2 regions of the Streptomyces sp. A18 genome follow, and region 1 is predicted to be linked to the other one. Evidence: riboswitches for the same ligand, from Rfam matches in the RefSeq annotation. Region 1 holds a riboswitch; the other holds the start of a gene.
The links. Region 1 has a riboswitch for S-adenosylmethionine ahead of AC5P1C_RS05905 (aminotransferase class V-fold PLP-dependent enzyme). Riboswitches for the same ligand answer to the same signal wherever they lie in the genome.
Positions count from the first base shown of each region.

Region 1 (14,972 bases):
ACCCCCTTGCGCACGACGAGCAGCCCCACGCCCGCGGGCCCGCCCCACTTGTGGGCACTGGCGGCGAGCAGGGACCAATCCCCGCCGACCGGCCCCCACGGCAGCGACTGCGCCGCGTCCACCAGGAGCGGCACCCCGGCGGCGCGACACGCCGAAGCGACATCGGCCACCGGCTGCTCGGTGCCCACCTCGTGGTTGGCGGACTGGAGGCAGGCGAGCGCCGTGTCGGGGCGCAGACCGGCGGCGTACGCGGCCGGGGACACCGCCCCTGACCGGTCCACCGGGATCTCGGTCACCGCGCCCCCGTCGGCTTCGAGGGCCGCCGCCGCGTGCAGCACCGAAGAGTGTTCGACCGCCGACACCACCAGGTGCCGCCCGACGCGCCGACGCCCGGCGAGGCCTCCGGCAATCCCGGAGTGCACGGCCCGGGTGCCGGACGGGGTGAAGGAGAGCTCGTCCGGTCGGCAGCCCACCGCATCGGCGGCGGCCTCGCGGGCGGCATCGAGCAACAGCCTGGCCCGCCGCCCCTCGCGATAGAGCCGAGCAGGATCGGCCCACCCCTCGTCCAGCGAAGCGTGCAGAGCCTGCCGGGCCACGGGATGCAGGGGAGCGGAAGAAGCGGCATCGAAGTAGGACACAGGCCAACGCTAAGCGCCCCGAAGGGGCGCGGGGCTGTGACATGTGCGGCTCCGCCGCGTGGGCGCGATCAACCACGACGGACCCACCCCCGCGGACGGAGAGCTTCCGCCGAGCTGGTGGGCGCCCGACCCCCCGTCAGAAAGCCCCCGCCGGGAGGGGCGTCCCACCCTCCCGAGTGACCCGCGGCGCGTTAGGCACCCTCCCCGCGCGACCCCAAATAGCGTCCAGTAAGGTTTGGCCCGCATAAACATCCAAACCCCTGCCCGCCGCAGGGCGGCGACCGACGACCGAGAAGGCCGCACCCGACCGCGCGGGCCGAGACTCTCGGGAAGGCGCTACGTGAGTCCCAACGGCTCCGACCGCTCGTCGCGGCGCCCGATGCGGCGGAAGCTGCCGCAGGTGCTGACTGCGGGCCTGATCCTGGCAACCGCGACCGGTTGCACATACAAGGACTTTCCCCGCCTTGGTATGCCCACCCCCGTAACGGAAGAGGCTCCGCGGATCCTCTCCCTCTGGCAGGGCTCGTGGGCGGCAGCGCTCGCCACGGGCGTGCTGGTCTGGGGTCTGATCCTGTGGAGTGTCATCTTCCACCGGCGCAGCCGCACCAAGGTGGAGGTACCTCCGCAGACGCGTTACAACATGCCCATCGAGACGCTTTACACGGTGGTTCCGCTCATCATCGTCTCGGTGCTCTTCTACTTCACGGCACGTGATGAGACGAAGCTCCTCGCACTGGAGGACAAGCCCGCCCACACGGTCAACGTGGTCGGCTACCAGTGGAGCTGGGGCTTCAACTACATCGAGGACGTGCCGGGTTCCAACAAGGGCGACGCGAAGTCGGCCAAGGAGCTGGAGGCCATCCCGGACAAGTTCCGCGATGCGTTCCCGTCCAACGCCGGCGGCGTCTACGACGTCGGTACGCCCGGCCAGCGGAACCCGCAGAACGGCAACCCCGGCCCGACCCTCTGGCTCCCCAAGGGCGAGAAGGTCCGGTTCGTGCTGACTTCGCGTGACGTCATCCACTCCTTCTGGGTGGTGCCGTTCCTCATGAAGCAGGACGTCATCCCGGGCCACACCAACGCCTTCGAGGTGACTCCCAACAAGGAGGGCACCTTCATGGGCAAGTGCGCGGAGCTCTGCGGTGTCGACCACTCCCGGATGCTCTTCAACGTGAAGGTCGTTTCCCCCGAGCGCTACCAGAAGCACCTCGAGGACCTCGCGAAGAAGAACCAGACCGGATACATCCCGGCCGGCATCGAGCAGACGAGCCACGAGAAGAACCGGGAGACGAACAACCTGTGAGCATCCTCAACGAACCTCAGGGTGCCGCGGCAGCAGAAGACTCGTACGAGAACGAGCTGCCGGTACGGCGCAAGCAGCCGGGCAATGTCGTGATCAAGTGGTTGACGACCACCGACCACAAGACCATCGGCACGCTCTACCTGGTCACGTCGTTCGCGTTCTTCTGCATCGGCGGCGTGATGGCGCTCTTCATGCGCGCCGAACTCGCTCGTCCGGGCTCGCAGCTCATGTCGAACGAGCAGTTCAACCAGGCGTTCACGATGCACGGCACGATCATGCTGCTGATGTTCGCGACGCCGCTGTTCGCCGGATTCGCGAACTGGATCATGCCGCTGCAGATCGGCGCGCCCGACGTGGCGTTCCCGCGGCTGAACATGTTCGCGTACTGGCTGTACCTCTTCGGCTCGCTCATCGCGGTGGCCGGCTTCCTCACCCCGCAGGGTGCGGCCGACTTCGGCTGGTTCGCCTACTCCCCGCTGTCGGACGCCGTCCGCTCGCCGGGCATCGGCGCCGACATGTGGATCATGGGTCTGGCCTTCTCCGGCTTCGGCACGATCCTCGGCTCGGTCAACTTCATCACCACGATCATCTGCATGCGCGCACCCGGCATGACGATGTTCCGGATGCCGATCTTCGTGTGGAACGTCCTGCTGACCGCAGTGCTGGTCCTGCTGGCCTTCCCGGTCCTGGCCGCCGCGCTGTTCGCCCTGGAGGCGGACCGTAAGTTCGGTGCCCACATCTTCGACGCGTCCAACGGCGGCGCGCTGCTGTGGCAACACCTCTTCTGGTTCTTCGGCCATCCAGAGGTGTACATCATCGCGTTGCCATTCTTCGGAATCATTTCCGAGGTCATCCCGGTCTTCTCCCGGAAGCCGATGTTCGGCTACATGGGCCTGATCGGCGCGACGATCGCGATCGCGGGTCTCTCCGTGACCGTGTGGGCGCACCACATGTACGTCACTGGTGGCGTGCTCCTACCGTTCTTCTCCTTCATGACGTTCCTGATCGCCGTGCCAACAGGCGTGAAGTTCTTCAACTGGATCGGAACGATGTGGAAGGGCTCACTGAGTTTCGAGACACCGATGCTCTGGGCCGTCGGCTTCCTGATCACCTTCACCTTCGGTGGTCTGACCGGCGTCATCCTGGCCTCGCCGCCGATGGACTTCCACGTATCGGACTCGTACTTCGTGGTCGCGCACTTCCACTACGTCGTCTTCGGCACCGTGGTCTTCGCGATGTTCTCCGGATTCCACTTCTGGTGGCCGAAGTTCACCGGCAAGATGCTGGACGAGCGGCTCGGCAAGATCACCTTCTGGACGCTGTTCATCGGCTTCCACGGCACGTTCCTGGTGCAGCACTGGCTGGGCGCCGAGGGCATGCCGCGCCGGTACGCGGACTACCTCGCGGCCGACGGCTTCACCGCCCTGAACACGATCTCGACGATCGCCTCGTTCCTGCTCGGTCTGTCGATACTGCCGTTCTTCTACAACATCTGGAAGACCGCCAAGTACGGCAAGAAGATCGAGGTCGACGACCCGTGGGGCTACGGCCGCTCGCTCGAGTGGGCGACGTCCTGCCCGCCGCCGCGGCACAACTTCCTGACCCTGCCGCGGATCCGTTCCGAATCCCCGGCGTTCGACCTGCATCACCCTGAGATCGCGGCTCTCGACCAGCTCGAGAACGCCGGTCACGGTGACAAGGCGCTCGCGGGCGGCAAGGAGGCCGGCAAGTGAAGGTCCAAGGCAAGATGTTCATCTGGCTGAGCGTCTTCGTGCTCGCCATGGCGATCGTCTACGGCTGGTGGTCGAAGGAGCCGGCCGGTACGACCGCGCTGTTCCTGGCCTTCGGCCTGTGCATCATGATCGGCTACTACCTGGCCTTCACGGCCCGGCGTGTCGACGCCTCCGCACAGGACAACAAGGAGGCCGACGTAGCGGACGAGGCCGGCGAGGTGGGCTTCTTCAGCCCGCACAGCTGGCAGCCGCTCTCGCTGGCCATCGGTGGCGCGTTCGCCTTCATGGGCGTCGTCTTCGGCTGGTGGCTGCTGTACTTCTCGGCCCCGCTCCTGCTGATCGGCCTCTTCGGCTGGGTCTTCGAGTACTACCGGGGCGAGAACCAGACCCAGTGAGTCTGTGATCTCCCGCCTCACCGAGGGGCCCGGACACTCCGTCAGGAGCGTCCGGGCCCCTCGGCGTGTCGCCATCGACCCCCGTACGGGTCATTCCGGCGCGCCGTTGCCGAGGAATCTCCATACCGTGTGCTTATGAGCCACTCACCGCGAATCCGCACGGTACTGAGCTGCACCATGCTGGTGGCCGCCCTCGGGGTGGGAACCACGGCCTGCGGCAGCTCCGACGGCCATCCGCTCTCGGCGAAGCCGTACGACGCGGCGGGCCAGATCGCCTTCAACAGCCCAGCGGGCAGCCAGAAGGCGGATCCGGACAGGCCCCTGGAGGTCACCGCCCAGGGCGACGACGGGCGCATCACCGACGTGAAGGCCACCGACGCGCAGGGGCGGTACGTGGCCGGCGAACTCACCGCCGACGGCGCCCGTTGGCACAGCACGGCACCCCTGGCGGCGGGCGCGCAGTACACGGTGCGGGTCAGCACGGAGGACGAGGACGGCTCGCCGGGCCGCAAGGTCATGACGTTCGAGACGAACGCCCCGGACAAGAAGAAGCGCCTCGACGTCACCTTCGGCCCCGAGTCGGGCAAGTACGGGGTCGGCCAGCCCGTCACGGCCAAGCTGAGTGCCAAGGTGAAGGACAAGAAGGCCAGGTCCATCGTGGAGCGTGCGCTGAAGGTCGATACGCAGCCCGCCACGCAGGGCGCCTGGCACTGGGTGGACAGCAAGACGCTGCACTACCGCGCCAAGGAGTACTGGCCCTCGGGCGCGACCATCAACGTGCGGAGCAACCTCGAGGGCATCAAGGTGCGCGACAAGCTCTGGGGCGGCCAGGCCAAGCCGCTGCGGCTCACCATCGGCGACCGCATCGAGGCCGTGACGGACGCCGGTTCGCACTCAATGACGGTCTACCGCAACGGCGAGGAGATCAACTCCATGCCGGTGACGACGGGCAAGCCCGGCTACTCCACGCGCAACGGCGTCAAGGTCGTCCTCGGCAAGGAGTACTCCGTACGTATGACCAGTGCCAGCATCGGCGCATCGGACTTCTACGACAAGATGGTCTATTACGCGACGCGGGTCACCGACTCCGGTGAATACGTGCACGCCGCGCCCTGGTCGGTCGGCTCGCAGGGCAACGCGAACACCAGCCACGGCTGCACGGGCATGAGCACCAGCAACGCCGCCTGGTTCTACGAGACCGTCCGGCAGGGCGACATCGTGAGAGTCGTCAACAGCAACGGCGCTGACATGGATCCGTTCGGCAACGGCTTCGGCGACTGGAACGTCGACTGGAAGGACTGGCGGGACGGCAGCGCCCTGCTGGGCGACGCCAAGGAAGGCCCCGCGGCGGTCGACGCGGCCAGGCTGCGGCCGCAGGTCTGAGCGGCCCGCAGAAGCGCGCAGAACGCGACGAGAGGGGCCCACGCGATCGCGTGGGCCCCTCTCGTGCTCTCTCGTGCGCCAAGTGCGCCGAGTGCCGCGTCAGGCCTGGATGGCCAGTCTGGCGCGCAGCAGGGCGGCCAGGGAGTCCGCGAACTCGACCGGGTCGACCGGAAGGGTCACGGCGGCCTCCGCGCGGCTCCAGGTGGCCAGCCAGGCGTCCTGCGGGCGTCCCATCAGCAGGAGTACCGGCGGGCAGTGGAAGATCTCGTCCTTGATCTGACGGCAGACCCCCATGCCGCCGATGGGCGTGGCCTCGCCGTCCAGGACGCAGACGTCGATGCCGCCCCGGTCGATCTCCTTCAGCACGGCGGGCAGCGTCGCGCACTCGATGAACTCGACCGCGGGAACGTCCGCCGCCGGCCTGCGTCCGGTGGCCAACCGGACCTGCTCGCGGGTGCTCGCGTTGTCGCTGTAGACCAGCACCGTGGCGGTCGGCTGCATTGTTCCTCCGCTTCGTTGAGGGCATTCGGCCGGGGACCGATGCGCGGATGCTACCTCTCCGGACACCCCGTCAACAGCGGTTCGGACAGCCCTTCGATGGGCCATACGGGCAGGACACACACCGCAGACACTCCGAACGGCACCCCCCGGGGTGAGGGCGGGATAAGCGACCGACATAATGTCGGTCGTGGCGACAGCAACGACAGTAGATACCGGGCACGCGCACCCGCCGGTCAATCGGCCGAACCTCACCAGCGTCGGAACCATCATTTGGCTGAGTTCCGAGCTGATGTTCTTCGCGGCCCTCTTCGCGATGTACTTCACCCTGCGATCGGTGACAGGACCTGAGCACTGGAAGGAAATGGCGTCCGCGCTGAACTTCCCGTTCTCGGCGACGAACACCACGATCCTGGTGCTCTCCTCCCTCACCTGTCAGCTCGGCGTCTTCGCCGCCGAGCGCGGTGACGTGAAGAAGCTCCGGATGTGGTTCATCGTCACCTTCATCATGGGTGCGGTCTTTATCGGCGGTCAGGTGTACGAGTACACCGAGCTGGTCAAGCACGAGGGCCTCTCGCTCTCGTCCGACCCGTACGGCTCGGTCTTCTACCTGACCACCGGCTTCCACGGCATGCATGTGACAGGCGGCCTGATCGCCTTCCTGCTGGTCCTCGGCAGGACCTACGCGGCCAGGAAGTTCACCCATGAGCAGGCGACCGCAGCCATCGTCGTGTCCTACTACTGGCACTTCGTCGATGTTGTCTGGATCGGTCTCTTTGCCACGATCTACATGATCAAGTAAACGGGGCCGGGCCCGGACGGGTCCGACGTTCCGACTCATTCCAGAAGCATCGACGCAGAAGATCCTGACACCGGGGTAATCCGTGAAAAAGCTCTCCGCACGACGACGCCACCCGCTGGCGGCGATCGTCGTCCTACTCCTCGCGCTGGCGGCCACCGGGGGGCTGTACGCCGCGTTCGCACCCGCGGACAAGGCGCAGGCCGACGACACCGCCCAGTCCCTCGCCATCGACGAGGGCAAGAAGTTGTACTCCGTGGGCTGCTCCAGCTGCCACGGAACCGGCGGTCAGGGGTCCACCGACGGTCCTAGCCTGGTGGGCGTCGGCGCAGCCGCCGTCGACTTCCAGGTCAGCACCGGCCGTATGCCGCTCCAGCAGCCGGGCGCCCAGGCGCCGAAGAAGAAGGCCATTTACAACCAGGCCCAGATCGACCAGCTCGCGGCGTACATCGCCTCGCTGGGCGCGGGCCCGACCATCCCCACCGAGAAGCAGTACAGCCCGGACGGGGCGGACATCGCCAAGGGTGGCGAGCTGTTCCGCACCAACTGCGCGCAGTGCCACAACTTCACCGGTGAGGGCGGCGCGTTGACGAAGGGCAAGTTCGCTCCTTCGTTGGAGGATGTCTCCCCGAAGCACATCTACGAGGCCATGCAGACCGGCCCGCAGAACATGCCGTCCTTCCCCGACACGATCATGCCGGAGAAGAACAAGAAGGACATCATCGCGTACCTCGACGCGGTCAACGGCGAACAGACCGAGAGCCCTGGCGGTCTCAAGCTGGGTGGTCTGGGTCCGGTCAGTGAAGGGCTGTTCGCCTGGATCTTCGGTCTCGGCTCGCTGATCGCGGTCGCCGTGTGGGTCGCCGCTCGGACCGCAAAGGCCAAGAAGTCATGAGTAGCCAAGAGAATCCTGAAGAGAACCTGCCCAGCGTGCAGGAGACCGAGCACGGCTCGGTGGCGGTGAAGGAAGAGAATCCGTTCGCCGACCCGGGGCTGCCGCCCCACGAGCATCGCGTCCAGGACATCGACGAGCGGGCCGCCAGGCGGTCCGAGCGTGCGGTCGCCTTCCTGTTCACGCTCTCGATGCTCGCCACGGTCGGCTTCATCGCCTCGTTCGTGTCGTTCCCGGTCGACAAGAGCGTCTACATCTGGCCCATCGGCCACATCAGTGCGCTGAACTTCGCCCTGGGCATGACCCTCGGCATCGCGCTCTTCTGCATCGGCGCGGGCGCCGTCCACTGGGCCCGCACCCTGATGTCCGATGTGGAGGTCGCCGACGAGCGTCACCCCATCGAGGCCGAGCCCGAGGTCAAGGCCAAGGTCATGGCCGACTTCAAGGCCGGTGCCGCGGAGTCGCAGTTCGGCCGGCGCAAGCTGATCCGCAACACGATGTTCGGCGCGCTCGCCATGGTGCCGCTCTCCGGCGTCGTCCTGCTGCGTGACCTCGGTCCGCTGCCGGAGGACAAGCTGCGGCACACGCTGTGGGCCAAGGGCAAGCTGCTCGTGAACATGAACACGAACGAGCCGCTGCGCCCGTCGGACGTGGCGGTCGGTTCGCTGACCTTCGCCAAGCCCGAGGGCCTGGAGGAGCACGACCACGACTTCCAGAAGGAGATCGCCAAGGCGGCCCTGATGATCGTCCGGATCCAGCCGGACAACATCAAGGACAAGCAGGAGCTCGAGTGGTCGCACGACGGTGTCGTCGCGTACTCCAAGATCTGCACCCACGTCGGCTGCCCGATCTCCCTGTACGAGCAGCAGACGCACCACGTCCTCTGCCCGTGCCACCAGTCCACCTTCGACCTCTCCGACGGTGCCCGAGTGATCTTCGGCCCGGCCGGTCACGCGCTGCCGCAGCTGCGCATCGGCGTGAACGAAGAGGGCTACCTCGAGGCGCTCGGCGACTTCGCTGAGCCCGTCGGTCCTGCTTTCTGGGAGCGCGGATGAGCACTACGACGACTGATACGCGTAAGAAGGAGGCGCCCGCCGGTGAGCGGGTCGCCGACTGGGCCGACGGCCGCTTGGGGATCTACTCCCTGGCCAAGGCCAACATGCGCAAGATCTTCCCGGACCACTGGTCCTTCATGCTCGGTGAGATCTGCCTCTACAGCTTCATCATCATCATCCTCACGGGTGTGTACCTGACCCTGTTCTTCCACCCGTCGATGAACGAGGTGGAGTACCACGGCAGCTACATCCCGCTGCAGGGCCAGCTGATGTCCGAGGCCTTCAACTCGACCATGCACATCAGCTTCGATGTGCGTGGTGGTCTGCTGATCCGGCAGATCCACCACTGGGCGGCGCTGATCTTCCTCGCGGCGATGTTCGTGCACATGATGCGCGTCTTCTTCACGGGTGCCTTCCGCAAGCCGCGCGAGGTCAACTGGGTCTTCGGCTTCCTGCTGTTCGTCCTCGGCATGTTCACCGGCTTCACCGGTTACTCGCTCCCGGACGACCTGCTCTCCGGTACCGGTGTGCGCTTCATGCAGGGCGCGGTCCTGTCCGTGCCGATCGTGGGCACGTACCTGTCGATGTTCCTGTTCGGCGGGGAGTTCCCCGGCGGGGACTTCGTGGCCCGGTTCTACTCGGTGCACATCCTGCTGCTGCCGGGCATCATGCTCGGCCTGGTGGTCGCGCACCTGATCCTGGTCTTCTACCACAAGCACACGCAGTTCGCGGGCCCCGGCAAGACGAACAAGAACGTCGTCGGCATGCCCCTGCTGCCCGTCTACATGGCGAAGGCCGGAGGCTTCTTCTTCCTGGTCTTCGGTGTGATCGCGGCCGTCTCGGCGATCGCCACGATCAACCCGATCTGGGCGATCGGCCCGTACCGTCCGGACCAGGTCTCCACCGGAGCCCAGCCCGACTGGTACATGGGCTTCTCCGAGGGTCTGATCCGTGTCATGCCGGGCTGGGAGATCAACGCCTGGGGTCACACGCTCGTCCTGGGCGTGTTCATCCCGCTGATCATCTTCCCGTTGGTCCTGGTCGCGATCGCGGTCTATCCGTTCATCGAGTCCTGGGTCACCGGCGACAAGCGCGAGCACCACATCCTGGACCGCCCGCGCAACGCACCGACCCGTACGGCGTTCGGCGTCGCATGGATCACCTGGTACTTCGTGCTGCTCGTCGGTGGTGGCAACGACCTCTGGGCCACGCACTTCCATCTGTCGATCAACTCGATCACCTGGTTCGTGCGCATCGCCTTCTTCGTGGCTCCGGTCCTCGCCTTCATCGCCACCAAGCGGATCTGCCTGGGTCTGCAGCGGCGCGACAGGGAGAAGGTCCTGCACGGCCGCGAGTCGGGCATCATCAAGCGCCTGCCGCACGGTGAGTTCATCGAGGTCCACGAGCCGCTCAACCAGGAGCAGCTGCACACGCTCACCGCGCACGAGCAGTACGCGCCCGTCGAGATCGGTCCCTCGACCGACGAGAACGGCGTCGAGCGCAAGGTGAAGGGCTCGCAGAAGCTCCGGGCCAAGCTCTCCAAGGGCTACTACGGGGAGGAAGGCCAGATCCCCAAGCCCACCACCGAGGAGTACAAGGAGATCACGAGCGGCCACGGCCACCACTGATCCCCTGAAGCTCTGACCTCCATGGTCGCCACGGCGAGAGCCCCGTCCCATGCATCCAGTGCATGGACGGGGCTCTTTGCCGTCCCCCGGGCTGGATAAGGTGTTCCTGTCCCCATCCAGACGAACCCAGGAGCGGCAGATGAGCGCTGTGACCCCCGCAGGAGGCAACACCGCGGCGGCCCGTTCCTGGCCCGGTGTACTGAACGGGCTGCTGGAAGGGCGGGACCAGAGCGCCGAGGACACGGCCTGGGCCATGGACCGCGTCATGCGGGGCGAGGCGACCGACGCGCAGATCGCGGGCTTCGTGGTCGCGCTGCGGGCCAAGGGCGAGACCGTGGAGGAGATCACCGGCCTCGTACGGACGATGTATGAGCACGCCAATGTGATCGAGGTGCCGGGGCAGACCGTCGACATCGTCGGCACCGGCGGTGACGGCGCCAAGACCGTCAACATCTCCACGATGTCGGCGATCGTGGCCGCGGGCGCGGGCGCGAAGGTCGTCAAGCACGGCAACCGCGCCGCCTCCAGCGCATCGGGCGCGTCGGACGTCCTGGAGAAGCTCGGGGTGAACCTGGAGCTGCCGCTGAAGCGGGTCGTCGAGGTGGCCGAGGAAGCCGGGATCACCTTCTGCTTCGCGGTGAAGTTCCACCCGGCGCTGCGGCACGCCGGTGCGGCGCGCAGCCAGCTGGGCATCCGGACCGTCTTCAACGCTCTCGGTCCGCTCACCAACCCGGCCAAGGTGCGGGCCCAGGCGGTCGGTGTCGCCGACCCGCGGATGGCGCCGATCGTGGCCGGGGTCTTCGCCGAGCGCGGGAACTCCTCCCTGGTCTTCCGCGGCGACGACGGGCTCGACGAACTGACGACCACCGCGACCTCCCGGGTCTGGGTGGTACGGGACGGCGTCGTGCGCGAGGAGGCCTTCGACCCGCGGGACGTCGGCATCGACCTCGTCCCCGTGGAGGCGCTGCGGGGCGCCGACGCCTCGTACAACGCCGAGGTGGCGCTGCGCCTCCTGGACGGCGAGAAGGGCCCCGTGCGGGACGCCGTGCTGCTCAACACCGCGGCGGCCCTGGTCGCCCTCGCGCCGAGCGACGCGACCCTGGTGGAGCAGATCGGCGCCGGCATCGCGAAGGCGGCGGAGTCGATCGACTCCGGGTCCGCGAAGCGGGCCCTTGAGCGCTGGGTGGCGGCCAGCAACAGCTGAGTGTGGCGCACACCGCAGTCCGGATCCCGGACTGCGGTGTCCACCGAGAAGATCGTGTGGCAAGATGCTGCGCAGGTCATGAGTGACAGCGATTAAGCCCCGGCTCGCTGTCCGGCAACCCTCCGTCCGTGGCGGGGTGCCCCGGGTGAAGACCAGGCCGTACGCAGCAAGGCGTATGGCAAGCGCGGACCCCTGCGCACTCGATGAGTGTCGTACCCCTGGGGTCCTGGTCCTCAAGGGAGCAGTCTCGTGAGCAAGCGAATGCGATAGGGCTTCCCGGCCCCTTTTCCGCACCCCCTTTTTCTTTCCTCACTGCAGCGCCGTTCGAGCGCCATCGCAGTGAACTCGCCTGCCTTCCCACGGGAGTTCGCCATGTCTGTCACCACTGCTGCCGCCGACCAGACCGTCTGTGCCGCCCCGCTGCCCGTCCTCGGCCGTGACGTCACCGTGCCACTCGTCACCGGCGGCGAGGTGACCTACGCGGCGCTCGACTACGCGGCCAGCGCCCCGGCGCTGCAGCGGGTCTGGGACGACGTGGCCGCGTACGCGCCGTACTACGGCAGCGTGCACCGGGGTGCCGGGTACCTCTCGCAGCTCTCCACCGACCTCTTCGAGAACAGCCGGGTCACCGTCGCCGAGTTCCTGGGCTGCCGCGATGACGACCAGGTCGTCTTCACCCGTTCGACCACCGACTCGCTCAACCTGCTCGCCGCCGCGCTGCCCGCCGACTGTCAGGTGTTCGTCTTCGAGACCGAGCACCACGCATCGCTGCTGCCCTGGCGCGACGCCCGCGTGACGTACCTGAACGCCCCGCGCACCGCCGACCAGGCCGTCGCCACCCTGGAGCGCGCCCTCGCCGACCGCGACCCTTCCCCGAGCTCTCAACTTCGTTCGAGCGGGGGAGGCCCCAATGGCCCCGCCCTGGTCTGCGTGACCGGCGCGTCGAACGTCACCGGTGAGCTGTGGCCGGTCAAGGAGCTCGCCGCCGCCGCCCACGCGCACGGCGCCCGCATCGTCCTGGACGCCGCGCAGCTCGCGCCCCACCACCCGGTCTCCATCAGCGAGTTGGACGTCGACTGGGTCGCCTTCTCCGGCCACAAGCTGTACGCGCCCTTCGGCTCGGGCGTCCTCGCGGGCCGCTCCGACTGGCTGCAGGCGGCCGAGCCCTACCTCGCGGGCGGCGGCGCATCGCGGAAGGTCGCGCGGCGCAGCGACGGCGGCGTGGACGTCGAGTGGCACGACACCGCCGCGCGCCACGAGGCCGGTTCGCCGAACGTCATCGGCGTGTACTCGATCGCCTCCGCGTGCAAGGCGCTGACCGATGCGGGCTTCGACGAGCTCGTCGCCCGTGAGCGCCACCTCATCGCGAAGGTGCGCGAGGGCCTCGCCGACGTACCGGCCGTGAAGGTGCTCTCGCTCTTCGGGGACGACGCGCCGCGCGTCGGCGTCATCTCCTTCGTCGTCGACGGCTGGAACAGCTCACACTTCGCCGCCGCGCTCTCCGCCGAGTACGGCATCGGCGTACGCGACGGCCTCTTCTGCGCCCACCCGCTGGTGCGCACCCTGCTCGGCAGCGACCCGCAGACCCAGGGCGAGTGCGGTGCCCCCGAGGCCGCGCCCGGCGAGAAGTCGCTGAACGCGATCCGCGTCAGCTTCGGCGCCGGCACCCCGGACGAGCACGTGGAGCGTTTCGTGCGTGCCGTCAAGGAGCTGGTGGCGGACGGCGCGCGGTGGAACTACCGCACCGAGGACGGGCGTTGCGTGCCGGACACCACGGCCGCCTGAACCTGAGCCGGGTTCTGGGCTTTGGGGTGCCCCTTCAGGCGTGACCCCAGCACAATCATTCGCAGGGCGCGCTCGGTCGCGTCGGTGAGGAACTCGGCCCCGCGGCCGAGCGCCTCGGTCAGTGAGACCGGCGCGGGCAGGATCGCGCTGTAGGCGTCCACACCCTCCGCCCGTACGTGGTGCGCGCCCTGCCCGATCGTGCCCGCGAGGACCAGGACCGGGCGGCCGAACCGCTTGGCGCGCCGCGCCACTTCGGCGGGGACCTTGCCGCGCGGCGTCTGGTGGTCCAGGGCGCCCTCTGCGGTGACGACGAGGTCGGCGCGGGCCAGGCGCGCGTCCAGGTCCAGGTCGTCGAGCAGGACGTCGAAGCGGGGCAGGAGCTGGGCGCCGAGGGCGGCGAGACCGGCGCCGAGGCCGCCGGACGCGCCTGTTCCGGGGCCGAGCGCGAGGTCCTCCGTGACGTGCAGGTCGCGGGTCAGGACGTGCGCCCAGTGTTCAAGGGCCGCCGCGAGCTGTTCGACCTGCGTGGGGGTGGCGCCCTTCTGGGGGCCGAAGACGCGGGCGACGCCGCGCTCGCCGGTCAGGACGTTGAAGGGGTTGCACGCGACGCGGATCTCGGTGGACTTCAGGCGAGGGTCGAGGCCCGCGGGGTCGATGCGGTTCAGTCGGGTCAACTCCCGGCCGCCGCGCGGCAGTTCCCAGCCGTCCGCGTCCAGGAGCCGGGCGCCGAGCGCCTGCAGGGCCCCCGCGCCGCCGTCCGAGGTGCCGGAGTCGCCGCAGCCCACCAGGATGCGGCGGGCGCCCGCGTCGAGCGCGGCGCGGATCAGCTCGCCGACCCCGTACGTCGTCGTGGCGCCAGGGTCCCGCAGACCGCGCGGGACCAGCGAGAGCCCGGCGACCGCGGCCATCTCCACGACGGCGGTGCCGGACGGGAGCAGCGCGAAGTGCGTGCCGATCCGCTGGCCGACGGGACCGGTGGCGGGCAGCGCGACCAGGCGCCCGCCGCCCGTGGTGGCCAGGGCGCGGGCGGTGCCTTCGCCGCCGTCCACCAGGGGGATCAGATCGGTCTGTGCGTGCGGGACGACGCGGCGTACTCCTTCGGCGATGGCCTCGGCCGCCGACTGCGCGGACAGGGACTCCTTGAAGCCGCTGGGGGCGATGGCGAAACGGGTCAGCATGGGGTCTCCAGTGCGGGTGGGGTCAGCGGACGGGTACGCCGAGCAGCGGCCAGAGCGCCACGGCGAAGAGCAGGACGAGCGCGGCGGTCAGCGGCGCGAGGACCGCGGAGAGACGCAGCAGGTCGCGCGGGGTGTAGGTGGGCGTGCCCGGGATGTCGGCGAAGAGGGTGACGGGCTTCGCGGACGCGGGCAGGGTGTGGCAGAAGCCCGCCGCCGCCGTGGAGGCGAGGGCGGCGGCGACCGGGTTGACGCCCGCGCCGACGGCCGCCGCGACGACCAGCGGGACCAGGACCGAGGAGCGGGCCGAGCGGGACTGGAGTATCAGGTGCGCGGCCGTGCTGACGGTGACGACGACGGTCAGGAACAGCCAGGGCGGCACATCCAGCGGAACTCCGCCCACCAGCCACTTCGCCGCCCCCGACTCGGCGAGCGCGACCCCCATCGCCATCGTCGCCGCCATGAAGAGCAGCAGCGACCACGG
Region 1 covers NZ_JBWLKL010000003.1:49,947-64,918, reverse strand. The annotation lists gene AC5P1C_RS05960 (cysteine desulfurase/sulfurtransferase TusA family protein) at 1-638, opposite strand, end outside; gene ctaC (aa3-type cytochrome oxidase subunit II) at 979-1,941, shown strand; gene ctaD (aa3-type cytochrome oxidase subunit I) at 1,938-3,674, shown strand; gene AC5P1C_RS05945 (cytochrome c oxidase subunit 4) at 3,671-4,069, shown strand; gene AC5P1C_RS05940 (L,D-transpeptidase) at 4,205-5,452, shown strand; gene AC5P1C_RS05935 (hypothetical protein) at 5,552-5,953, opposite strand; gene ctaE (aa3-type cytochrome oxidase subunit III) at 6,132-6,752, shown strand; gene qcrC (cytochrome bc1 complex diheme cytochrome c subunit) at 6,835-7,644, shown strand; gene qcrA (cytochrome bc1 complex Rieske iron-sulfur subunit) at 7,641-8,696, shown strand; gene qcrB (cytochrome bc1 complex cytochrome b subunit) at 8,693-10,324, shown strand; gene trpD (anthranilate phosphoribosyltransferase) at 10,464-11,528, shown strand; SAM riboswitch class IV at 11,603-11,719, shown strand; gene AC5P1C_RS05905 (aminotransferase class V-fold PLP-dependent enzyme) at 11,901-13,313, shown strand; gene AC5P1C_RS05900 (glycerate kinase family protein) at 13,265-14,491, opposite strand; gene AC5P1C_RS05895 (SLC13 family permease) at 14,514-14,972, opposite strand, start outside.

Region 2 (14,972 bases), on a different contig from region 1:
TCGAGGCACCGAACATGGGCAAGCTCCTGGACGACCCGGCAACCGTCGCCCGCCACACCCTGATGTTCGACCTTCTCCAGGCTGCGTCCCTCCCCCCACGTGAATCCCTGGCCCTGATCGAGTCAGTGGCGCAGGATTACGGGCATGGAGAACAGCACCCGTGAGTACGAGTACGACCTGAGCACGGCCATCTGGCACAAGTCGAGTTACAGCGGAGGCCAGGGCGGCGACTGCCTGGAGGTAGCCACTTGGCGCAAGTCCACGTACAGCGGCGGCAGCGGCAGCGACTGCCTCGAAGTAGCCGACGGGCACCCGGACCTCGCCCCCGTCCGCGACTCCAAGAACCCCACCGGCCCGAAGCTCGTGTTCCGGGCCACGGCCTGGTCCGCATTCCTCGCGGATCTCAAGGACAACTGACCCCGAGGCTCAAGCCACAAGCGCCGAGCCCTCTTTTCAAGGAACGGGAGGCGGGCCCCAACCCGCCCTCCCTCCCTTCGAGTTGGCGAACTCGATCACTTTCGGAAGGCGACTTGCCACGCAGCGTGACAACGCTCTAGCGTGCCCGAATAACGAACAACCCCCGCCCGGTGCGACAACACCTGCGGGGGTTTAACCATCACGATCGAAAGCGAAGTTCGATCCATGGCTGACGCCAAGCTTAGTACCGCCCTCCGCTCTGCGCACGCAGACCCGCACCCCATGGCCAGCCCTGGCTACGGAAAGCGTTCGGCGCCCGAACAACTTCGCCCCACGAACGCCGACTTCACCCACCTCCCGCCCCGCGAAGGCGCCATCGCCGCGTACCTCGACCGCCTCCCCGACGGCACGGACATCTCCGTGAAGACCCTGGCCAAGCACCTCCCGTACGGCCAGTGCGCCCTCCGCACCGCCCTCAACAGGCTCCAGGCGGCCGGTCACTTGAGGCGAGGCAGGGAACACGTATACGGAAGCGGCAGCGCTCGCTGGATCACCCGAACGTGGTTCTCGCGGACGGCGCGGGACGACGCCTGGTGGGCGGCCTTCACGCGCGGCGACGTACCGGAACCGGGCCCGGACCCGAACAGACCCCAACGCCCCACCCGCAGCCGCGCGTTCATCCTCCTCGCGGCGCTCGGCCGGACGGCCCCCGCGCTGTCCCTCTCGTACGCGGACTGCGTTGCCCTGGAACCCCAGCTCACCGAGTGGTTCACGCGCGGCGCCACGGAGCCGGACGTACTCCGCGCCCTGACCGCAGGGCTCCCCACCCCGGTCCACAGCCCGGCGGCCCTCATCCGCAGCCGCCTCACGACCAAGCTCCCGCCAGAACCAGTCCCCCGCCCCGCGCTCCGCGTCCTGGAGTGCGGAAGGTGCGGCGCCCCCGGCCGGCCCGAGGCCCTGCCCGGCGGCGTATGCGGCCCCTGCCGGGGCGAGGTCGGCCCCGGTCGGGGAATCCCGGCCCCCCTGCCACCCGAATCCGTCCGCGCCCACGCGGCAGCGGTACGGGCCACAGCGCACAGCCCACAGGAACGGACACACGCATGACCGCTCCCACGGTCCGACGGCACGGGGTCGGGTCACGATGGAGGGAAGGAGGCACCGCTCTTGCCCCTCTGGACCACTTCATCGGCCAGGACAGCGAGTGGGCCTCCCCCGAAGGCGTCCTCATGGTCGTCGAGGTCACCTCACACGACGGCGACACAGACCGCCGCGACCGCCAGGAGAAGGGCCGCGCCTACCACTACGGCTCCACCATCCGCATTCCCTCCCCGGTCGCCTCTCCGGTCGCCTTCGCGACATACTTCCCCGGCCCCAGCAGGCCCCGTCACGCCCCGCTGACCGAGTTGCGCCGCTGACACGTCCGACGCCCGGCCGTCGACCACAGGGTCCTGAATCCGCCACGGCCGACGCAGTGCAAATGCGGCCATTTCCCCTCTGTCCGAAAGGGCCCCGCTCCCCGCGCGGAAACCTGAGACCACCTTCCGGCGCCTACGTGACGTACCGAGGATGGCACCGAACGTCATCGAAGCGGCACAACCGGAGGGGACCCTTCATGACCGACCTCAGCGGGCCCAGCGGGCCCAACGACCCCAACGCGCCCAGCGAAGAGCAGATCATCGAGGCCTGGCGGTCCGCCGCGCACATCACCCTGGCGCCCGGCCCCCAGGAAGTCTCCGAGGCCGCCCCCGCCCCGGACCAGGAGTGGACGCTGCCGGGCGGCAGGGCCTGGGTGTACCTCGCCGATCCCCAGCAGGGCCTGACCCGGCCGGTGATCCTCGCCGACGGCTTCAGTACGGGACCGAGCGACCTGGACTTCCTCTACGAGGGCCTGGAGCGGGGCGAGTACGCGCTCATCAGCGAGCTGCGGACGCGCGGCAGGGACGTCGTCATCCTCGGCTTCGACGAGCGCAGCGCCTCCATCCTGGACAACGCCGTGGCCGCACGCTCGGCGATCCAGGAGGCGATCGCGCGGCGCACCGGCGACCACCCGCTGACCGTCGGCGGCTTCAGCATGGGCGGCCTGGTCACGCGGTACGCGCTCACCAAGATGGAGCACGAGAGCGTCGACCACCAGACCGCGCTGTACCTCTCCTTCGACAGCCCGCACCGCGGCGCCTGGATCCCCATCGCGCTGCAGTCGTTCGCGCACTACATCCGGCGGCTCAACGCGGCCTTCTCGAACCAGATGAACAGCCCGGCCGCGCGCCAGCTCCTGTGGCAGCACATCTCCGAGTGGGACGACACCCCGGAGACCGACAAGGAGCGCGTCGAGTTCCTCGCCGAGCTGGAGCGGGTCGGCGGCTGGCCGATGCGCCCGAAGAAGATCGGCGTCGCCAACGGCGTGCGCACGGGCGTGGCCAATGGCATCGCTCCGGGCCGGCGGGCGTTCCGCGGCAAGGGCCTCGCCATCACCGGCACCCACCTCTACACGCAGCCCGCGGGCGAGGACCAACTCGTCGCCCAGCTACGGGTGGTGACCCTGCGCAAGCCGCAGATCCGCACCTCGGGCATGCCCGAGATCGACGGCGCGCCCGGCGGCACCCTGGAGGGCTTCGGCATCCTCGCCGACGAGCTGAACAAGATCCCGGCCATCATCGGCCTCGGCTCCGAGGCCGAGATCCGCGAGCACTGCTTCGTCCCCTCCGTCAGCGCGGTGGCCCTGCGCGACATCGACACCCACGAGAAGCTGCACGATCCGTTCCCGGAGCAGTCCGAGGACACCGAGCTCGACGAGTACCTCTGCGCCACCCACAACGAGGGCCACACCCTGATCACGGAAGAACTCTGCACCTGGCTGCTCGACCGGCTGCCGTAGTCACACACGGCTCCGGAAACGCCCGAGGGCGGCACCCCTTCGTGAGAAGGAGTGCCGCCCTCGGTACGTACGGGACGTAGATCAACCAGAGGTCGATCAGAAGTCCATGTCACCGCCCGGCATGCCGCCGCCGGCCGGGGCAGCGCCCGCCTTCTCCGGCTTGTCGGCGATGACGGCCTCGGTGGTGAGGAACAGCGCGGCGATGGACGCGGCGTTCTGCAGGGCAGAGCGCGTGACCTTCGCCGGGTCGAGGATGCCCTCGGCGATCATGTCGACGTACTCACCGGTCGCGGCGTTCAGGCCGTGGCCGACGGTCAGGTTGCGCACCTTCTCGACGACGACGCCACCCTCAAGGCCGGCGTTGACCGCGATCTGCTTCAGCGGGGCCTCGAGGGCCAGCTTCACAGCGGCGGCACCGGTGGCCTCGTCGCCCTCGAGCTCAAGCTTCTCGAAGACGGCGGCGGCCTGGATGAGGGCCACGCCACCACCGGCGACGATGCCCTCTTCGACGGCGGCCTTCGCGTTGCGAACGGCGTCCTCGATGCGGTGCTTGCGCTCCTTGAGCTCGACCTCGGTCGCGGCACCGGCCTTGATGACCGCAACACCGCCGGCGAGCTTCGCCAGGCGCTCCTGCAGCTTCTCGCGGTCGTAGTCGCTGTCCGAGTTCTCGATCTCGGCGCGGATCTGGTTGACGCGACCCTGGACCTGGTCGCTCTCACCGGAGCCGTCGACGATCGTGGTCTCGTCCTTGGTGATGACGACCTTGCGGGCGCGGCCGAGCAGGTCGAGACCGGCGTTCTCCAGCTTGAGGCCGACCTCCTCGGAGATGACGGTGCCACCGGTGAGGATGGCGATGTCGCCGAGCATGGCCTTACGGCGGTCACCGAAGCCCGGGGCCTTGACGGCGACGGACTTGAAGGTGCCACGGATCTTGTTGACGACCAGGGTCGACAGGGCCTCGCCCTCGACGTCCTCGGCGATGATCAGCAGCGGCTTGCCGGACTGCATGACCTTCTCGAGGAGCGGAAGGAGGTCCTTCACGTTCGAGATCTTGGAGTTGACGATCAGGATGTACGGGTCGTCGAGCGACGCCTCCATACGCTCCATGTCGGTGGCGAAGTACGCCGAGATGTAGCCCTTGTCGAAGCGCATGCCCTCGGTGAGCTCGAGCTCGAGACCGAAGGTCTGCGACTCCTCGACGGTGATGACGCCTTCCTTGCCGACCTTGTCCATCGCCTCGGCGATGAGCTCGCCGATCTGGGTGTCGGCGGCGGAGATGGAGGCGGTCGAAGCGATCTGCTCCTTGGTCTCCACGTCCTTGGCCTGCTCGAGCAGGGCGCCCGAGACGGCCTCGACGGCCTTCTCGATGCCACGCTTGAGGGCCATCGGGTTGGCACCGGCGGCTACGTTGCGAAGGCCCTCGCGGACCAGCGCCTGGGCCAGGACGGTCGCGGTCGTCGTGCCGTCACCGGCGACGTCGTCCGTCTTCTTCGCGACCTCCTTGACCAGCTCGGCGCCGATCTTCTCGTACGGGTCCTCGAGCTCGATCTCCTTGGCGATGGAAACACCATCGTTGGTGATCGTGGGGGCACCCCACTTCTTCTCGAGGACGACGTTGCGACCCTTGGGGCCCAGGGTCACCTTGACGGCGTCGGCGAGCTGGTTCATGCCGCGCTCGAGGCCGCGCCGTGCCTCCTCGTCGAACGCGATGATCTTGGCCATGTGAAGTGGTCCTCCCGGACAGGGGTGGCATGCTCCGGATCGCGCCAGTGCCCGCGACGGACGGCCTGCAAACCTTGTGGTTCCTTGCCCCACCCGGCCTGCGGGCCTCACCGACCCGATCCAAGTTCTGTCACTCTCACTCGGAGAGTGCTAAGCCCAATGATTAGCACTCGACCCCTACGAGTGCAAGCGCCTCTTACGGATCCCAGACGTACGAGGGGGCGCGCGCACGGGGGTGCGCCACGGGACGCACGAGAGACCCGCACCCCTGTCGGGATGCGGGCCCCTCGTCACTCGCTAAGTCACTGGCCGATCGCGCCGAGATCAAACGGCGAGCTTGACCATGTCCGCCTGCGGACCCTTCTGGCCCTGCGAGATCTCGAACTCCACTCGCTGACCTTCTTCAAGGGTGCGGTAGCCGTCCATCTGAATCGCGCTGTAGTGGACGAAAACATCCGCACCACCGTCGACCGCGATGAAGCCGTACCCCTTCTCCGCGTTGAACCACTTGACGGTGCCCTGAGCCATGCCTAACTCCCCTATTACTGGCCCTTGCACGGACCCGCACTTCGCGGACCCGGGTCAGACCTCACCCCCCCAATGGGTTGTGGAGGCGTGCGCCGGAACGCGTCGACCGCGGCTGAATGTATCTGCCCAACTGCCCTCTGCAACAGGTCAATCGGACGAGAATTCTGGGCACGCCTGATCGGAGATTTGCGGAGAATTCGCCGGAGTTCAGGGCAAGTCGGGCCAGACAAATGCCACGGGAAGGGCAAATGGGCAGTGCACTTTGGCTACTTCTTGTCGCCCTCGGGGCGACTTCGTATATGCGCTCGGCACAAACAGGAAGCTCGCTTCCCAACTGTACCGCGCTCAACCGCATGGAATTGCCCCCTCCGCTTCTCTCGCGGAGGGGGCAATGGAGATTACGCAGGGTGTTTCTTTAAAGGATCAACCACCCGCGACGGCGGGAATGATGGACACTCCGGCACCGTCCGGCGTCGCCGTCTCCAGGCCCTGCTCGAAGCGGACGTCGTCGTCGTTCACGTAGACGTTCACGAAGCGCCGCAGCTTGCCCTGGTCGTCCAGGACACGGGCAGCGATGCCCGTGTGGTTCTTCTCCAGGTCGGCGATGACCTCGGAGAGGGTCGCCCCCTCAGCGGCGACCTCGGACTGACCGCCGGTGTAGGTGCGGAGGATGGTGGGGATACGAACGTTCACGCTCATGGGGTTCACCTCGATGATTCAGGGGGCGGAGGCGCCCCGTCAGGGGCGCGGGGAACTGCGCGAGGACGGACCACGACCGCCCGTCGGCGACGGGCGGTCAGGCCCTACGGCGGTTAACCGGCCAGCCCGGCGGAGCGAAACGCGTCAAGGCTGGGCTTGATCGTCGCCGTCGCCTGAGAGGTCTCGGCAACAGCGTCCAGGGTCTTGAGGCCGTCACCGGTGTTCAGGACCACCGTGGTCAGGGAGGGATCGATGAGGCCCGCCTCGATCAGCTTCTTGGTGACCCCCACGGTCACCCCCCCGGCGGTCTCCGCGAAGATGCCCTCGGTCCGGGCGAGCAGCTTGATCGCGTCGACGACCTGCTCGTCGTTCACGTCCTCGACGGCCCCGCCCGTGCGACGCGCGATGTCCAGGACGTACGGCCCGTCGGCGGGGTTGCCGATGGCGAGGGACTTGGCGATGGTGTCCGGCTTCTGCGGGCGCACGACGTCGTGGCCCGCCTTGAAGGCGGTCGACACCGGCGAGCAGCCCTCGGCCTGAGCGCCGAAGATCTTGTAGGGCTTGTCCTCGACGAGACCCAGCTTGATGAGCTCCTTCAGGCCCTTGTCGATCTTCGTGAGCTGCGAGCCCGACGCGATCGGGATCACCAGCTGGTCGGGAAGGACCCACCCCAGCTGCTCGCAGATCTCGTACGCGAGCGTCTTGGAGCCCTCGCCATAGTACGGCCGCAGGTTCACGTTCACGAAGCCCCAGCCCTCGCCCAGCGGGTCACCGATGAGCTCGGAGCAGAAGCGGTTCACGTCGTCGTAGTTGCCCTCGATACCGACGAGCTCGCCGCCGTAGACCGCGGCCATGACGACCTTGCCCTGCTCCAGGTCGTGCGGGATGAACACGCAGGAGCGGAAGCCGGCGCGGGCCGCCGCGGCGCCGACGGCGCCGGCGAGGTTGCCGGTGGAGGAGCAGGAGAGGGTGGTGAAGCCGAAGGCGCGCGCGGCCTCGATGGCCTGCGCGACGACGCGGTCCTTGAAGGAGTGCGTCGGGTTGCCGGAGTCGTCCTTGACGAACAACTTGCCCTGCTCGACGCCGAGTTCACGGGCGAGGTTGTCGGCCTTGACCAGCTTGGTCCAGCCGGGGTTGATGTTCGGCTTGGACGCCACGTCCGCCGGGACGGGCAGCAGCGGGGCGTAGCGCCAGATGTTGTCGGGGCCGGACTCGATCTGCTTCCGGAGCGCTTCGGGGTCACCGGTCGGCAGGTCGTACGCGACTTCGAGCGGGCCGAAACAGGCCTGGCAGGCGAAGATCGGACCGAGCGCGTAGAGCTCACCGCATTCGCGGCACGAGAGGCCGGACGCGGGGCCGAGGTCCACGGAATCCGTGGTGGTGGAGGGGGTGGTGTCGAACGTTTCGACAGTCTGCGCAGCCATGGAGGCGAGGCCCTTTCTCCTCATCTTCCCCGTGACGCATCTCGCCACGAGACGGAATTGGCACCTTCCCCACCGAGACCTCGCGTGCGCGGTCGGCGGGATGGTTGCCGGGGCTTCAACGGGCCGTATCCCTCTGCCCCTCTGGATGAGCGGTATGGCGCCTGGGCTTTCATGGGCCCAGGGCATTTGTTACGCGATGACCCCCGACATGCGATGGTCATCCGCGTTGTTCAAGACTGTAACCGACGGCCTGGACCCTTGAGATAGTCGTCCGAACCGCGAGATGGATCACATGTAGGCCACACACAGGAGGAACCCGCCGTGCTGGAAGAGGCCGAGCGCTGGCTGACCAGGCGTTCCTGGTCCGTTGCCGACCGTCCGCTCAGCGCGCTCGTCGCCGCCAAACGGGCGTCGGGAGCCTCGGTGAGTGTCGTCCTGCCCGCGCTCGACGAGGAGGAGACGGTCGGGGAGATCGTCGCCGAGATCCGCCGTGAGCTGATCGAGAGGGCCTCCCTCGTCGACGAGCTCGTGGTGATCGACTCCGGCTCGAAGGACCGCACGGCCGAGGTCGCGCGGGAGGCGGGCGCGCGGGTCGTGCACCGGGACGAGATCCTGCCGCGCATACCGGCCGTGCCCGGCAAGGGCGAGGTCATGTGGCGCTCACTCCTGGTGACCGGCGGCGACATCGTCGCGTTCGTCGACGCGGACCTGAAGGAGTTCTCGGCGGACTTCGTCACCGGCATCGTGGGCCCGCTCCTGACCGAGCCCGACGTGGACTTCGTGAAGGCGATGTACGACCGCCCCCTGGCCGGGACCGCAGGTCAGGGCGGCCGGGTCACCGAGTTGATGGCGCGCCCGCTGCTCAACATGCACTGGCCCCAACTGGCGGGGTTCGTCCAGCCGTTGGGCGGCGAGTACGCGGCGCGCAGGTCCCTCCTTGAGCGGCTGCCGTTCCCCGTCGGTTACGGAGTGGAGCTGGGTCTGCTCGTCGACGCCCTGCACACCGTGGGCCTGGACGCGCTCGCGCAGGTCGACGTGGGCGTGCGCAAGCACCGGCACCAGGACGGGCAGGCGCTGGGCCGCATGGCGGCGGCGATCTACCGGACGGCGCAGCTGCGGCTCGCGCGCGGCCATCTCGTGCGCCCCGAGCTCACCCAGTTCGAACGGGGCGAGCAGGGGTTCGAGCCGCGCACCCATTCGGTGGACACGGAGGAACGGCCGCCGATGGCCGACATCGCCGAATACACGGCCCGCCGCGTGGCGTAACCCCCGATATTGGGCATTTTGTCTACATTCCCCACTTATGTGGGTCAGACGAGTAATGGGAAGCGCGCGACGCATCGGCGGCGTGGCCATCGCCACGGCCGGCCTCGCGGCGGGAGCACTCGGCTCGGCGGCCGTGCCCGCCGCCGCGGATGTGGCCGAGCCCTTCGCCAAGCGTTACGACGAATCGCTGTACGGCGACTTCAAGACCATCGGCAACACGGTCATGGGCTGCCCGACGACGCCCGCGGACATGGCGGCGCGCTGCGCCACCGCCGCGGACGGCGAAGGCCGCGACAACAACAACACCTTCGTCATGGAGCGGATCAACACCGCGGGCATGGACCTCGCGCTCTCCGTCCCGGTCCCCGACCTGGAGGTGACGAAGACGGCGAGCCCCAAGACGGTCGAGGCGAAGAACATCAGCAAGCCGCCCGCCCCGCAGGAGCCGCAGAACGGCCCCGTGGAGCAGGTGGACCGCCCCGGTCAGCTGGCCGACACCGGCAGCGACTCCGACACGATGCTGTACGCGGGTCTCGCGATCGCCCTGTGCGCGATTGGCGCGCTTGCGGTGGCGGCGGCGAGGAGCAGGCGGCACTAGCGAGGAGCGGACGGGACCAAGCGCACCCCACCAGAGGTGATGGACGTATACGGCCGGGCCCGCCACGGGTCCGGCCGTACGTTTGAGCGCAGCCGGGAAGGGCTAGGTTCGGCACATGGTCTCCGAGCACGCCGCCGCCCAGGTTCTCGTCGCGTCCAACCGCGGCCCCGTCACGTACACCCTGGAGGAGAACGGGGAACTGACGGCCAAGCGGGGCGGCGGCGGACTCGTCTCCGGGCTCAGCGCGATCGGCGAATCGGACGGGGAATCGGCCCTGTGGGTCTGCGCGGCGCTGGGGGACGGCGACCGGGAGGCGGTGCGGCGCGGGGTAGGTGAACCGGGCGTGCGGATGCTGGACATCGATCCCCAGGTGCACGCGGACGCGTACAACGGGATCGCGAACTCGGTGCTGTGGTTCGTCCACCACATGCTGTACCAGACGCCGCTCGAACCGGCCTTCGGACCGGAGTTCCGTGCCCAGTGGGCGTCGTACGAGACCTACAACCGGGCCTTCGCCGAAGCGCTCGCGGAAAGCGCGGGCGACGGCGCTTCCGTCCTCGTCCAGGACTACCACCTGGCCCTGGTGCCGGGGATGCTGCGCGAACTACGCCCCGACCTGCGCATCGGCCACTTCTCGCACACGCCGTGGGCGCCGGTGGACTACTTCCGGATGCTGCCGGACGACGTCGCGGAGCAGCTGCTGCGGGGCATCCTGGGGGCCGACCGGGCGGCGTTCCTGACGGGGCGTTGGGCAGACGCGTTCACGGAGTGCTGCGTGGCGGTCCTCGGCGGTACGTCGGGCACGCGGATCGGGGTGCACGGGCTCGGGGCGGACGCGGATTTCCTGCGGGAGCGGTCGCGGCGGGCGGATGTGGAGGAGCGGCTCGCGGCGCTGCGGGAGCAGGTGGGCGGCGGGGGCGACGAGGGCGACCGGAAGGTGATCGTCCGGGTGGACCGGACGGAGCTGTCGAAGAACATCGTGCGGGGGCTGCTGGCGTACCGGGAGCTGCTCACGTCCCGGCCGGAGTGGCGGGAGCGGGTGGTGCACGTCGCGTTCGCGTATCCATCCCGGCAGGATCTCGCGGTGTACCGCGAGTACACCGCAGAGGTGCAGCGGGTGGCCGACTCGATCAACTCCGAGTACGGGGTGGAGGGTTGGACCCCGGTGGTGCTGCACGTGAAGGACGACTTCGCCCGCTCGCTCGCGGCGTACCGCCTGGCGGACGTGGCTCTGGTGAACCCCATCCGGGACGGGATGAACCTCGTGGCCAAGGAGGTGCCTGTCGTCTCCGACGAGGGGTGTGCGCTGGTCCTTTCGCGGGAGGCGGGGGCGTGGGAGGAGCTGGGGGAGGATGCGCTCGTCGTGAACCCGTATGACGTGACGGGGACGGCTGAGGCGTTGCACGCCGGGCTGACGATGCCGGTGGAGGAGCGGGCGGAACGTACCAAGCGGCTCGCGGCGGCGGGGACGGCGTTGCCGCCGGCGCAGTGGTTCCTGGATCAACTGCGGGCGCTGAGGGCCTGATTCCTGTTCCCCGACCTCGCCCCTTCCCGAAAACCCGCTCCGGCGCGGGTGCCTTGGTTGCCGTCATCACCGGCTCCGCCGAGTTCGTCCTCAAACGCCGGCGGGCTGAATCTTCAGCCCGTCCGGAAGGGGCGGAGTCGGTCGGGGACTCGAAGATTCGCCCGCCCTCACCCCAGCTGAGCGGCTACCGCGACGAGTAGCTCCACCACTCCCGACGGCCCGTCCACCACCAAGTCGGCCCGTTCCGCCAGCTCCGCCACCTCCGCGTTGCCGCTGCACACAAGCAGCCCCCGCACCTGGTCCGAACGGAGCTTCTCCACCGCCGCGTACGCGGGCAGGTCGCCCAGATCGTCGCCCGCGTACAGGACCGTCTCCGCGCCGACCTCCCGTACGTAGTCGGCGAGCGCGACCCCCTTGTCCATGCCCGGAGGGCGCAACTCCAGGACCAGGCGGCCCGGTTCGACGATCAGGCCGTGGCGGGACGCCAGTTCGGCGAGAGGGTCGCGCAAAGCCTCGAACGCCGCCTGCGGGTCACTCGCGCGGCGCGTGTGGACCGCCACCGCGCGGCCCTTCTCCTCGATCCAGGTCCCGTTCCAGGCGCCGATCGCGTCGAGGAAACCCGGCAGTTCGGCGCGCACGGACGCCACCCCCGGGTGCGGCTCGGCCGCGTGCACGGTGGAGGAGACGGCGTCCCACCGCTCGGCGCCGTAGTGCCCGAGCACGACGAGGTGTTCGAGACCCGGGATGCCCGCGAGCCCGCCGTACCGCACCGCCACGCCGGCCGGGCGGCCGGTGACGACCGCGACGGAGAGCACCTTCGGCGCGAGCGCGGCGAGGGCGGGCACGGCGTCGGGGTGGGCGCGGGCCTGCTCCGGGTCGGGCACGATCGGCGCGAGCGTGCCGTCGAAGTCGAGCGCGATCACGGCCTTTTCGGGCCGCGCGAGGAGCGCTGCGAGGCCCTCGCGCCCGGCCGGGGTCGCGGGTTCGGGCAGCTCGGGAGAGTACGGCGCGTACACAGGGTCACCCATGGGGCCGACCCTAACCTCAACGCTCCCCGCGCCGGGACTCCCTTATCCGCCGAAGGCGGTTGACGGTCACCGGATCGTGCGCGAGGGCGCGGGGGTCGTCGAGCAGGGCGTTCAGGAGCTGGTAGTAGCGGACCGGCACCAGGCCGAGCTGCTCGCGCACGGCCCGCTCCTTGGCGCCGGGCCCGGCGACCCAGTCCCGGCGCTCCAGGGCGAGGATCGCGCGATCGCGCTCGGAGAGGCCGGTGTCGTCCGGGGTTCCAGCGTCCGTCATGCCCGCCACGCTATTCCGCGTTCTCCTCCGTCGCCGCCTTGGTCTGGATCTGACCGAGGATCGACGCCGGATTGCCGTTCTCACCGACGGCCTTGCCGATGTACTTCTTCACGTCGACGGAGACCTGCGCCCAGGACGTCTTGCCCACCGGGTACAGCTGCGAGGTGGGCAGCTCGTCCAGGAACTCGGCGAGCGCCTTGTCGTTCTTGTTGCCCGTCATCTGCTGCGCCGCGGAGGTCGTGACGGGCAGCAGGTCGTACTCGCGCGAGAAGTCCAGGACGTTCTTCGTGCTGTAGGCGAAGTCGAGGAACTTGCCGACCTCCTCGCCGTTGCCGCGCTTCTTGAAGGCCATCATCCAGTCGGCGACGCCCATCGTGGCCTGGGCCTTGCCGTTCACACCGGGCATCGGCACCATGCCGTACTTCACGCCCTTCTTCGCGGCCATCTGCATCAGCGTGGGATGGCCGTTCAGCATGCCGACGTCGCCGCGCGTGAAGGCGGCGAAGGCCTCGGCGCGGTCGAGCTTGGCCGGGGGCGTGGGGCCCGTGAGGCCCTTGCCGACGAGTTCGTCCTTCAGCCAGGAGAAGGTCTTCACGTTCTGGATGGAGTCGATGTCATACGTGCCGACGTTGTCGGTGTAGCCGCCGCCACCGCTGAGCAGCCACTGCATCGTCTCGGCCTGCGCCTCTTCCGCGCCGAGCGGCAGGGCGTAGGGGATCTTCACGCCGCGCGCCTTGAGCACCTTGGCGGCGGCGGCCAGGTCGGTCCAGCTCTGCGGCGGGGTGAGGCCGGCGTCCTTGAAGATCTTCTCGTTGTAGAAGAGAAGGCGCGTGGAGGAGGCGAACGGCATGCCGTACTGGACGCGCTTGACCTCGCCCGCCTCGGAGAGGGGGGCCATGAAGTCGGCCTGGGTGGAGATGGAGACCAGGTCCTCGGTGCGGTACAGCTTGTCCTGCGCGGCGTAGTCGGCGTACGCGCCGATCTGGGCCATGTCGGGGGCGTCGCCCGCGTCGACCATTTCCTTGACCTTGCGGTCGACGTCGGTCCAGGAGTAGACGCTGACGTCGACCTTGATGCCGGGGTTCTTCGCCTCGAACTTCTCGACCAGCTCGTCCCAGTACTTCTGGGAGCTGTTGGCCTTGGAGTCTCCATAGTCGGCGGCCACCAGCTTGAGGGTGACGTCGCCTGAGTCGCCGGGACCGCCGCAGCCAGCGAGTACCGCCGCCGTGCCCAGTGCGGCTATCGCCGCGGTCAGTCCTGTCGCGCGCCGCTGCACAGCTGTTCCCACCCTCGATGATCTACGTGAACTGCGATTTTCCCTCGCGTCTGGACACGAGGTCTACACCACCTCAGTATCGCTTGTGCAACGGCGTACCAATGACGTCCCACCGGCAAGGAGCCTTGACGCATGTCGCGTACCGCAGCAGAGATCGCAACCCAGCCCGCCTGCTGGCACCGGGCGGCCGAGACAGCTCTCACCTTCGACGGTCTGCCGAAGCCGGGCGAGCGGGTGGCCGTCACCGGGTGCGGGACGTCGTGGTTCATGGCCCTCGCGTACGCGGCGCTGCGCGAGGCCGCCGGTCAGGGCGAGACGGACGCGTTCGCGTCGTCGGAGTTTCCCGTGGGGCGGAAGTACGACCGTGTGGTCGCGATCACCCGCTCCGGTACGACGACGGAGGTGCTCGAGCTCCTCGGCGAGCTGAAGGGCACGGTCCCGACCACGGCCCTGACCGCCGACCCGAAGACTCCGGTCATGGAGGCGGCGGACTCGGTGGCGGTCCTGGACTGGGCGGACGAGGAGTCGGTCGTCCAGACCCGGTTCGCGACGACCGCGCTGGCCTTCCTGCGGGCCGGGCTCGGTGACATCCCCGGCGTGAAGTCGGTCGCCGACGCAGCGGTGGACGCGGAGCTCGCCGTGACCGAGCCGCTCCCGGCGTCCGTGGTGGCCGCCGAGCAGTGGACGTTCCTGGGGCGTGGCTGGACGTACGGTCTCGCCCTCGAGGCGGCGCTGAAGATGCGGGAGGCGGCCGGGGCGTGGACGGAGTCGTACCCGGCGATGGAGTACCGCCACGGGCCGATCTCCATCACCGGCCCCGGCCGGGTGGCGTGGATGTTCGGGGTTCTGCCGGAGGGGCTGGCCGGTGATGTGGCCCGCGTCGGCGGTGAACTGGTCGCCCACGAGGAGGCGGACCCCTTGGCGGACCTGATCCGCGCCCAGCGCCTCGCGGTGGCCCTGGCCGAATCCCGGGGCTTCGACCCGGACCACCCTCGCAACCTGACGCGAAGCGTCATCCTGAGCTAGTCCCCTCCCGGGGCGGGCAGCAGATCTTGAACCGCCGCTTGTCCCATCCGGGGGCGCGGCTGGTCCTGAACCGCCGCTTGCCCCTTCCGGGGGGGCGGCAGATCCTGAACCGCCGCTTGCCCCTTCCGGGGGGGGCGGCTGGTCCTGAACCGCCGCTTGCCCCATCCGGGGGGGTGCGGCCGGCCCTGAACCGCCGCCTGCCCCTTCCGGGGGCGCGGCAGATCCTGAACCGCCGCTTCGCGGCGGATGTCTCCCACCCACCCACCCGATTGCCCCGCAGCGTCCCCCTCACGAACAAGGCTCCCCCACCCACCCGG
Region 2 covers NZ_JBWLKL010000028.1:27,437-42,408, reverse strand. The annotation lists gene AC5P1C_RS31625 (helix-turn-helix domain-containing protein) at 1-164, shown strand, start outside; gene AC5P1C_RS31620 (DUF397 domain-containing protein) at 145-417, shown strand; gene AC5P1C_RS31615 (hypothetical protein) at 700-1,521, shown strand; partial or broken gene AC5P1C_RS31610 (Uma2 family endonuclease) at 1,578-1,715, shown strand; gene AC5P1C_RS31605 (esterase/lipase family protein) at 2,030-3,292, shown strand; gene groL (chaperonin GroEL) at 3,389-5,014, opposite strand; gene AC5P1C_RS31595 (cold-shock protein) at 5,339-5,542, opposite strand; gene AC5P1C_RS31590 (MoaD/ThiS family protein) at 5,966-6,241, opposite strand; gene thrC (threonine synthase) at 6,355-7,665, opposite strand; SAM riboswitch class I at 7,683-7,817, opposite strand; gene AC5P1C_RS31580 (glucosyl-3-phosphoglycerate synthase) at 7,987-8,931, shown strand; gene AC5P1C_RS31575 (LAETG motif-containing sortase-dependent surface protein) at 8,987-9,529, shown strand; gene AC5P1C_RS31570 (alpha,alpha-trehalose-phosphate synthase (UDP-forming)) at 9,645-11,054, shown strand; gene otsB (trehalose-phosphatase) at 11,222-12,082, opposite strand; gene AC5P1C_RS31560 (DUF3263 domain-containing protein) at 12,099-12,353, opposite strand; gene AC5P1C_RS31555 (extracellular solute-binding protein) at 12,364-13,629, opposite strand; gene AC5P1C_RS31550 (SIS domain-containing protein) at 13,762-14,655, shown strand.
Region 2: it holds a riboswitch for S-adenosylmethionine, as region 1 does, so the genes downstream of both, thrC (threonine synthase) here and AC5P1C_RS05905 (aminotransferase class V-fold PLP-dependent enzyme) in region 1, are expected to answer to the same signal.